Regions from separate parts of the Kribbella sp. NPDC056861 genome, predicted to be linked through region 1. Evidence: riboswitches for the same ligand, from Rfam matches in the RefSeq annotation. Region 1 holds a riboswitch; each other region holds the start of a gene.

What was found. A riboswitch is a leader RNA that binds a small molecule or an ion and turns the genes downstream of it on or off. The one in region 1 is predicted to bind glycine.
Region 2: another riboswitch for glycine. It lies ahead of AB0P21_RS15015 (L-serine ammonia-lyase); the one in region 1 lies ahead of gcvH (glycine cleavage system protein GcvH).
Region 3: another riboswitch for glycine. It lies ahead of gcvP (aminomethyl-transferring glycine dehydrogenase); the one in region 1 lies ahead of gcvH (glycine cleavage system protein GcvH).

What each region holds. Positions count from the first base shown of each region.
Region 1 covers NZ_JBFBNQ010000006.1:28,661-31,928, forward strand. The annotation lists gene glyA (serine hydroxymethyltransferase) at 1-1,235, opposite strand, end outside; gene gcvH (glycine cleavage system protein GcvH) at 1,232-1,639, opposite strand; glycine riboswitch at 1,782-1,879, opposite strand; gene AB0P21_RS28280 (DUF3072 domain-containing protein) at 2,038-2,268, shown strand; gene AB0P21_RS28285 (LysR family transcriptional regulator) at 2,271-3,131, opposite strand; gene AB0P21_RS28290 (TIGR03564 family F420-dependent LLM class oxidoreductase) at 3,220-3,268, shown strand, end outside.
Region 2 covers NZ_JBFBNQ010000003.1:258,370-261,637, reverse strand. The annotation lists gene AB0P21_RS15020 (alpha/beta hydrolase) at 1-429, shown strand, start outside; gene AB0P21_RS15015 (L-serine ammonia-lyase) at 391-1,764, opposite strand; glycine riboswitch at 1,842-1,934, opposite strand; gene AB0P21_RS15010 (DUF3817 domain-containing protein) at 2,012-2,344, opposite strand; gene AB0P21_RS15005 (alpha/beta hydrolase) at 2,442-3,268, shown strand, end outside.
Region 3 covers NZ_JBFBNQ010000001.1:857,147-860,414, forward strand. The annotation lists gene gcvP (aminomethyl-transferring glycine dehydrogenase) at 1-1,506, opposite strand, end outside; glycine riboswitch at 1,577-1,675, opposite strand; gene AB0P21_RS03840 (MerR family transcriptional regulator) at 1,697-2,200, opposite strand; gene AB0P21_RS03845 (bifunctional nuclease family protein) at 2,507-2,998, opposite strand; gene AB0P21_RS03850 (MerR family transcriptional regulator) at 3,101-3,268, opposite strand, start outside.

The DNA of each region.
Region 1 (3,268 bases):
GTGGCGACCGCTTGCCGCAGTACGGCGGAGCGGTGGTCGTCGAAGTCGGGAAGCAGCGCCCGGGCGATGATCTCCGCGACTTCCTCGAAGGCGGGTTCGGTGAAGCCGCGGCTGGCCAGCGCCGGGGTGCCGATCCGTAGTCCCGAGGTGACCATCGGCGGCCGCGGGTCGAACGGCACCGCGTTGCGGTTCACCGTGATGCCGATCTGGTGCAACCGGTCCTCGGCCTGCTGACCGTCCAACTCGGAATCACGCAGATCAGCCAGCACCAGGTGTACATCGGTCCCGCCCGAAACCACCGTGACTCCGGCCTCCCGCAGATCATCGGCCAGCAGCCGATCAGCGAGGATTCGAGCCCCCGCGAGCGTGCGCTTCTGCCGTTCCTGGAACTCCGCGCTCGCCGCGAGCTTGAAGCCGACCGCCTTCGCCGCGATCACGTGCTCCAGCGGACCGCCCTGCTGACCGGGGAAGACCGCACTGTTGATCTTCTTGGACAGGTCGGCGTCGTTGGTGAGGATCACACCGCCCCGCGGACCGCCGAGCGTCTTGTGCGTAGTGGTCGTCGTGGCGTGCGCGAACGGCACCGGATTCGGATGTACTCCGGCCGCGACCAGGCCAGCGAAGTGCGCCATGTCGACCATCAGGTACGCCGAGACCGAGTCCGCGATCCGGCGGAACTCCGCGAAGTCCAGCACTCTCGGGTACGCCGACCAGCCGGCCACGATCAGGGCCGGCCGGTGCTCCTTCGCCAGCCGCTCGACCTCGGCCATGTCGACCCGGTGATCGTCGGCGCTCACGTGGTACGGCACCACGTCGTACAGGCGGCCGGAGAAGTTGAGGCGCATCCCGTGGGTGAGGTGACCACCGTGGGCGAGGTCGAGGCCCATGATCGTCTGCCCGGGCTGGATCAAGGCGCTCATCGCCGCGGCGTTGGCGGACGCGCCGGAGTGCGGCTGGACGTTGGCGAAGCCGGCGCCGAAGAGTTCCTTGACCCGGCTCTGGGCGAGGCGTTCGATCACGTCGATGTGCTCACAGCCGCCGTAGTACCGGCGGCCAGGGTAGCCCTCGGCGTACTTGTTGGTGGCGACCGAGCCCTGCGCCTGCATCACGGCCAGCGGGGCGAAGTTCTCCGAGGCGATCATCTCCAGGGTGCTCTGCTGGCGGACCAGCTCGGCCTCCAGCGCGGCGGCGATCTCGGGGTCGAACTCGGTGAGTGAGGTCTCCAGCACGGTCATTCCCCCCGCTCGATCAGTTCGGCGTACGCGGTGGCGTCGAGCAGGTCGCCGAGCTCCTCGGTCAGCCGCAGCTTGACCAGCCAGCCGGCGCCGAACGGGTCGGCGTTCAGCAGCCCCGGCTCGTCGACCGCGGCCTCGTTGACCTCGGCAACCTCTCCGCAGGCGGGGGTGTGCAGGTCGCCGACCGACTTGGTCGACTCGATCTCGCCGAAGACGGCGCCGGCGGTGAGCACCGTGCCGACCGGCGGCAGATCGAGGAAGATGATGTCGCCGAGCGCCTCGGCGGCGAACGCGGTCACCCCGATCACGACCAGGCCGTCGGCTTCGAGGCGTAACCACTCGTGGGCAGGGGTGTAGCGGAACCGGTCGTCGTCGGGCAGCGAACCGGCAGGACTCTGGGGCATGAGGAGGCTCTTTTCCCCCGGCCACGGCCGGGATGGTGGGCCTCCCCGCTCTGTCATCGATACCTGAGAGCTTCACCGCCGATCAGGCGATTTGCACCGTGGGTGCGGGATCGAAACCTCGGTCCCGGCTTTCCAGAGTCGCCTCTTCCGAGCGGTATCGGGGCCTGAGAGATTCTGGGGAGAGTTGCTCCTCCGGCGTCCCCTCACCTCGTGCGGCGGGGACTCTCCCGCCCGGTGTCGACGGCGCGGTCTTGAGTTGTCGAGCCCGAGAGTAGGCGATGCCCGACGGCTTGTCGAGGTGCTCGATTTCACTTGCGAGCCGGCCGAACCGCGCCGCGCTTAGCCGTCGGCCCGCTGGGTACCGGGCACCCACTGACCTACAAACGAGCAGTTGTTCGATGAGCGGGAGTGACCTGATGAGCACCCACGACGAAGTACAGCCGATTGCCGACAAGGACCCGGAGGACTGGACCACGGGCGACGAGCCGATGACCGGCCCGCAGGCGTCGTACCTGAGCACCCTCGCGCAGGAAGCCGGCGAGGAAGCACCGAGCGGCGAGCTGACGAAGGCAGAGGCGTCCAAGCTGATCGACGAACTGCAGGCCCGCACCGGCCGCGGCCAGAGCTGAGCTCAGCTGAAGGCCTGGACCAATACGTCCAGGCACGGCGGCGCCGGAGCATCCCGTACGACGAGTTGCCCGGTCACCGTCATCGGCGGCGCGAACGGCCCCATCCACAAGGCGCCGTCGGCCGTGTCGCAAGCGTTGCCATAGACAACCATCCAGGCCGGTGACCCGTTGGTCATCTCGACGACGGCATCCTCGAAGGTGTCCACCGGGCGCCCGGCCACTGGTTCGAAACCGGCTTCGCGGCAGGCCAGCAGGAGGCGGTCGGTCAGCGCCGGATCCTCCGGTCTGGGCGGCAGCCGCAACGGCAATTCGGCGAGGTCGGCAAGCTTCACCCCACCGTCATCACGGAAGGCAGCGGGCAGCAGCACCGACAGCGGCTCCTCCCACAGCGGAACAGCCCGTACGCCGCCCGCCGCCACCGGCCCGCGCACGAAGGCAACATCCAGCTCGCCCGTCCGCACCGCCTCGATCTGCTCGGCCGGTGGTCGCGAGCTGACCTTGATCTCGATCCCCGGCGCGGCTGCCCGCAATGCCGACAGACCGCGATCCAACCGCTCGCGTAGCCCCGCGCTCGACCCGATCCGGAACACACCAGCCTGTCCCGCAGCCAACTCGGCCGCCACCTCGGTCGCGCGATCCGCTGCGGCCAGCACCGCTCTGGCTTCGCGCAGCATCCGCTCGCCGTCGCCGGTCAGCGTGACCCGTCGCGAGGTCCGGTCGAGCAGCCGCAGACCGAGTTCGCGTTCGAGCCGGGCAACCTGCTGACTCACGGCCGGCTGGACGATGGCGAGCCGCTCGGCAGCCTTGCCGAAGTGCAGTTCCTCGGCCACGGTGACGAAGTACCGGAGTTGCCGCAGCTCCATCGCAGGCCTCCATCAATCACGGATCCTTATCACTGAACAGCGTAATCGGGGCTTGGTCGCACCGTCCCGCCCTCGTTGACTGGTGGACATGAGAATCGGACTCTGGATCGAGGACGCCGCCCGTCGGCTCAACGAGA
Region 2 (3,268 bases), on a different contig from region 1:
GCGTTGGGCGTCAAGGTCAGCTGGTCGGACGACGACCTCGGCCGGGCGGGCGCGTTGGCTCAGAAACCCGTGGCCTGGTTCGACAGCAGGGACGAAGCCGCGGCGCGGTTCCTCAAGGTGTCAGGGCTGCAAGGGCTGGTCGATCCGGCCGGACCGGTCGTCGGGCACGGGCTGCGCGAGGTCGACGGGCGGTGGCGGCTCGCGATGGATCCGGGCACGTTCGGGGTCGGCGCGCCGCGGATGGCGGAACTGATCGCGGGCAGCCAGGCGGACGTCGTACTGGCGCGGGGTGAACTCGATCCGATGAGCACCGACGCCGAACTGGCTGCCCTGCACGATCAGGTCGTCACGTTGCCCGGGCTCGGGCACAACGCGCAGGTCGAGGATCCGTCAGCACTCGATCACGTTCACGGCCAGGCCGCCTCGTGACGTCTCCTTGTACTTGACCTTCATGTCCGCGCCGGTCTCGCGCATCGTCTTGATCACCTTGTCCAGCGAGACCACGTGCACGCCGTCGCCGTGCATCGCCATCCGGGCGGCGTTGATCGCCTTCATCGAGGCCATCGCGTTGCGTTCGATACAAGGGATCTGAACGAGTCCGCCGACCGGGTCGCAGGTCAGCCCGAGGTTGTGCTCCATCGCGATCTCGGCCGCGTTCTCGACCTGCTCGGGCGTCCCACCCAGTACTTCGCACAGCCCGGCGGCGGCCATCGAGCAGGCCGAGCCGACCTCGCCCTGGCAGCCCACCTCGGCGCCGGAGATCGACGCGTTCTCCTTGTAGAGAACGCCGATCGCGGCAGCGGCCAGCAGGAACCGGACCACGCCGTCCTCGGTTGCCCCCGGCACGAACCGGCGGTAGTAGTGCAGCACCGCCGGAATGATGCCCGCGGCGCCGTTCGTCGGGGCGGTGACGATCCGGCCGCCGGACGCGTTCTGCTCGTTCACCGCGAGGGCGAACAGGTTGACCCAGTCCATCACCTTGAGCGGGTCGACCGACCACTTGTCGTTACTCAGCTTGTGGTGCAGCGCGTGCGCGCGGCGCGGCACCTTCAGCCCGCCCGGCAGCGTGCCCTCGGTCTCGCAGCCCTCCTCGACGCAGTCCTGCATCACTTGCCAGATGTGCAGCAGCCCCTCGCGGATCTCCGGCTCGGTCCGCCAGGCCTGCTCGTTGACCAGCATCACCTCGCTGATCGACAGTCCCGACTCGCGGCACCGGTCGAGCAGCGCGTCGCCGGACAGGAACGGGTACTTCAGTGGCGTCCGGTCCGCGACGATCCGGTCGCCGGCCGCGGCGTTCTCGTCGACCACGAAGCCGCCGCCGACCGAGTAGTAGGTGCGCTCCCGCAGTACCTCGCCGTCGGCCGAGCGGGCCAGGAACGTCATCCCGTTCGGGTGGTAGGGCAGTGCCTTGCGGCGGTGCATGATGAGCTGGTTGTTCTCGTCGAAGACGATCTCGCGCTGCCCGGCCAACCGCAGCCGGCCGGCCTCGCGGATCGCGGCGACCCGGCTCTCGACCGTGCGGGTGTCGACCGTCTCCGGATCCTCACCCTCCAGCCCGAGCATCACCGCCTTGTTGCTGCCGTGCCCGTGGCCGGTCGCCCCGAGGGAACCGAAGAGTTGCGACTCGACGGCCGCGGTGCGGTCGAGCAGACCGTCCTCGACCAGACCGAGCGCGAAGGTCCGGGCGGCTCGCATCGGTCCCACCGTGTGGGAACTCGACGGACCGATCCCGATACTGAACAGATCGAACACACTGATCGCCATGCTGGAGGCCTCCTGGTCGTCATTGACCGATTGGTATGCCTCCCCGCTCTGTCAGGCAGTGTGCCTTCCAGAGGTGCCTCGCCCGTACGGTGAAGGTGCCTGAGAGATTCTTGGGGAGAGTTGCTCCTACGGCGCCCGGGTCAGGCCCGGGTCTCTCCCGCACGGGTTCATGCGGCTGCTGATTTTGTCACTCGCCGCGACGGTACGGCGCACCGGCGGCGCGCGTCAATCCAGCAGCGGGTGAACTTCAGGCCAGCCGGCCGGTGCGCTGCGCCCACAGCTCGAAGAACCAGGTGAACAGCGGCGGGACGCTGGCCGCGAGTGCCGCCAGCGTGACCGGGACGCTCCAGCGCAGCTGTTTGCGGACCGCGAGCACGGTCAGCACGTAGCCGACGAAGATCGTGCCGTGGATCGGGCCGAAGATCCTGACGCCGATCTCGTTGTCGGACAGCACGTACTTGAACAGCATCCCGATCAGCAGTCCGGTCCAGGAGATCGCCTCGGCGATCGCCACCGCGCGGAACACCGTCGCATGCTTCGATCCGGCCGGGGCCTCGGTGGCAGCAGTCGTCTCAGTCATCAGATCAGTGACCCTAACAAGTCCCCCAAGCCGGCCGGGGGTTCGGGCCGGGGTGACCCCGGATGCGCGCTGGAAGGCGGTTGCCGAGGATCGGGGGATGATGCTCAGAAGCACCACCTGGGGTGCGATCACCGGCCTGGTTCTGGCCGGCCTGGTCGCCTTGCCGGCCGCTGCCGTTGCCACCCCGGATCCCTTGCAGTGGACCGACTGCGAGGTCAAGCCCACCGAAGACCCGGAGGTGGTGCGCGGTTCGCAGTGCGCCACCTTGCAGGTCCCCGTCGACTGGAACCACCCGAACGGCCCGAAATTCGGCCTCGCCCTCGCCCGCCGTACGGCGAAAGTCCCCGTCGGCACGCTCTTCTTCGCTCCCGGCGGCCCCGGCGACTCCGGCGTCGACCGGATCCGCACCGGAATGAGCCGCTTCACCAAGACCCTGCAGGACAACTTCGACATCGTCAGCTTCGATCCCCGCGGCATCGCGCGCAGCAACCCGATCGTCTGCTCGGCCGCCCTGCTCGCCCAGCAGCCCTCACCGCTGATCGCCGGCCCGAAGGCCTTCACCGAGACGATCCGCTACAACCGCGCGCTGGCGAAGGACTGCCGCGCCAACACCGGTCCGCTCTACGACCACGTCGACACTCTGCAGTCCGTGCGGGACGTCGAGGCGATCCGGGTGGCGCTGGGCGAACCGAAGCTCACCTTCCACGGCAGCTCGTACGGCACCCTGCTCGGCCAGCAGTACGCCGAGAGGTACCCGCACCGGCTGCGCGCGCTGGTCCTGGAGAGCGTCTTCGACCACGGTGACACCACCACCGGCCGTTGGCTCGACGACCAGGCCGCGACGGTCCAGGACTCGTTCACCGAGTTCGTGAACTGGTGCGGGAAGACCACAACCTGCTCCTTGTACGGCCGCGACATCTCCGC
Region 3 (3,268 bases), on a different contig from region 1:
CGTGCAGGAGCCGAGCGGGATCATGCCGCGGTCGAGCGCGTAGTCGTAGTCCGACAGCTTGCGCAGGTAGCGCAGCATCGCGGTCTCGGACCGGTGCGTGTTGAAGACCGGGTGCGTCAGGTACTCCGAAGTACGGGTGACGGCCTCGGTCAGGTTGCTCCCGCCCAGCGCCGCGTCGTACGTGACACCGAAGGAGCGGCACACGCCGACCAGCGCCGAGGCGTCGGTCTTCTCGTCGCAGGAGATGCCGACGTGGTCCGCGTCGACCTGGCGCAGCCAGATGCCGGTCTGGCGGGCGTTGTCCACGACGTCGGCCGCGCGACCCGGCACGCGAGCGAGCACGGTGTCGAAGAACTGGTCGTGCACGACCTCGACGCCACCGGCCTTGAGCGAGGCGGCCAGGCTCTCCGCGTTGCGGTGCACGCGCTCGGCGATCGCCTTCAGACCCTCGGGACCGTGGTAGACGGCGTACATCGAAGCGACGACGGCGAGCAGCACCTGCGCCGTACAGATGTTGGACGTCGCCTTCTCGCGACGGATGTGCTGCTCACGGGTCTGCAGCGCCAGCCGGTACGCCGGTGCGCCGTCCGCGTCGACCGAGACACCGACCAGGCGACCCGGCAGGGAGCGCTCCAGGCCGGCGCGAACCGACATGAAGCCGGCGTGCGGGCCACCGTAGAAGAGCGGGACGCCGAAGCGCTGGGAGGAGCCGATCACGATGTCGGCGCCCGCCTCGCCCGGCGCCTCGAGCAGCGTCAGGGCGAGCAGGTCGGAGGCGACCGCGACCAGAGTCTCGCGCTCGTGAGCAGCGGCGATCAGCGGCTTCAGGTCGCGGACGACACCGCCGGAGCCGGGGTACTGGATCAGGAAGCCGAAGAAGTCGCCGTCGGGCAGGCCACCGGTGGTGTCGGCAACAACGACCTCGATGCCGAGCGCCTCCGCGCGGGTCTCGACCACGGCGATCGTCTGCGCGAAGGTGTCCGCGTCGACCAGGAAGCGGTTGCTCTTGCTTTTGCGGTTGGAGCGGTGCGCCAGCGTCATCGCCTCGGCGGCGGCGGTGCCCTCGTCCAGCAGCGACGCGTTCGCGGTCGGCAGGCCGGTCAGGTCGGAGACGACGGTCTGGAAGTTCAGCAGCGCCTCGAGGCGGCCCTGGGAGATCTCCGGCTGGTACGGCGTGTAGGCGGTGTACCAGGCCGGGTTCTCGACCAGCCGGCGGACGATCACCGAGGGGGTGAAGGTGCCGTAGTACCCCTGGCCGATCATCGAGGTGGCGACGTTGTTGCGCGCGGCGAGCTGACGCAGCTCGGTCAGCGCGTCGACCTCGGAGGCCGGCTCCGGCAACCGGAGCGGCTCGGTCGAGCGGATCGACGCCGGCACCGCGGCGTCCACCAGCGCGTCGACATCGGCGTACCCGAGGGCTTCGACCATCCGGGCGATCTCGCTGGATCGCGGCCCGATGTGACGGTCGGCGAAGACGGCCGACACCTGAGGAGTGGGATCAGTCATTGAAGAGGCTCCGTTGCTGACTATTGCCGGTGGCCTCCCCCTCTGTCACGCACGCACGCTTCAGAGTCGCCTAAGGCACTCGGTCCAGGGGCCTGAGAGGTTCCGGGGAGGAATTGCCCCTTCGGCGCCCGACCAAACAGCTCGGTCGAGACTCTCCCGAGTGCTGTGTACGGCTGAGGTAGAGCGTACCTCAGCCGGTCATCCGGGCCCGGCGACGGGCAGCGAGCTCGTCGTTGGCGTGTGAGCCGGACTCGCCTTCGTGGGCGTCGAGACGCTCGGTCGGCAGCTCGGACAGCGAACCCTCGACCTCCCGCCAGACTCCACCGAGGGCGATCCCAAAGACTCCCTGGCCGCCGGCCAGTAAGTCGATCACCTCGTCGGGCGAGGTGCACATGTAGACCGAGGCGCCGTCGCTCATCAGCGTGATCTGGGTCAGGTCATCGATTCCACGTTTGCTCAGGTGGGCAATGGCACTGCGGATCTGCTGCAGCGAGATGCCCGCGTCGAGCAGCCGCTTGATCACCTTGAGCAACAGCACGTCGCGGAAGCCGTACAGCCGCTGGGTGCCGGAGCCGGTGGCCGGGCGCACGGACGGGGAAACCAGTCCGGTGCGGGCCCAGTAGTCGAGCTGACGGTACGTAATGCCCGCCGCGGAGCACGCGGTCGGGCCGCGGAAACCGACGTCATCGGGCATCGGCGACAGATCGTCGTCGAAGAGCAGACCCTGTACGCCGGCGCTGGCGGCCGCCTCGGCGTGTGCTTCGGACGTCGACTGCGCCGTCAGATCAGTGTCGCCGGTGCGTGTCACGCCTGAGCCTCCCTGGGTACCGACTGGAACGGATCACATCCGTGGAGTTACAAGGCCCCACGACTCCTTCAAGGTAAGCCGCCGCTCAGGCCGGGTCAACGACTGCCGCCCCGAGCCGGATGCGTGTCGCGATTCCGTGACGAATCGTTACCTTTCCGGCCTTGTACCAGTATTGGGCAGGTCGGGCGACGCTCAGCTCTTGTCGAAGTCCTCGGGCGTCACGTGATCGAGGAACTCGCGGAAGCGTTCGACCTCTTCCTCCTCGACCACCTCCTCGTCCTCGTTCTCGCTGTCCGGGACCGGGATGCCGGCCTCGGCCAGGATCTCCTCGGTACAGAACACCGGCGTGCCGGTGCGCAGCGCGAGCGCGATCGAGTCCGACGGGCGGGCGGAGATCTCGGTCTTGTCGTCGAAGACCAGGATCGCCTCGAACACGCCGTCGGTCAGGTTCACGATCCGGACCTGGCTGAGGGTGTGCCCGAGCACCCGGATGGTCTCTGCGAACAGATCATGGGTCAGCGGGCGGGGTGGCTCCATCCCCTGCTGGGCGAACGCGATGGCGCTCGCCTCGGCCGCGCCGATCCAGATCGGCAGGTACCGCTCTCCGCCGACCTCCCGGAGCAGCACGATCGGCTGACTCGAGGGCATCTCAACCCGGACTCCGACCACGTCGACTTCGCGCACACCTTCAGCCTACTCTGCGGGCCAGGCCGGGGCTGCCCCGACGTGGCCCGGCGGCCCGGCGGTGGCCCGTGGTACGGGGTAACCACGCCACGCAGTACGGCGTCAGCGACCGAGCCGCGAGCGGACCAGTGCCGCATGCAACCGAACCGCCAGCGCCGCCAGTTCGAGCGTCTTGTCGTCCCGCCGGGGCTGCACCACCTGCTCGATCAGCCCCACCTCGCGGTCGGCGGCAGCCCGGAACGGCCGCAGGTGCCGCGGCTCGATCCCGTA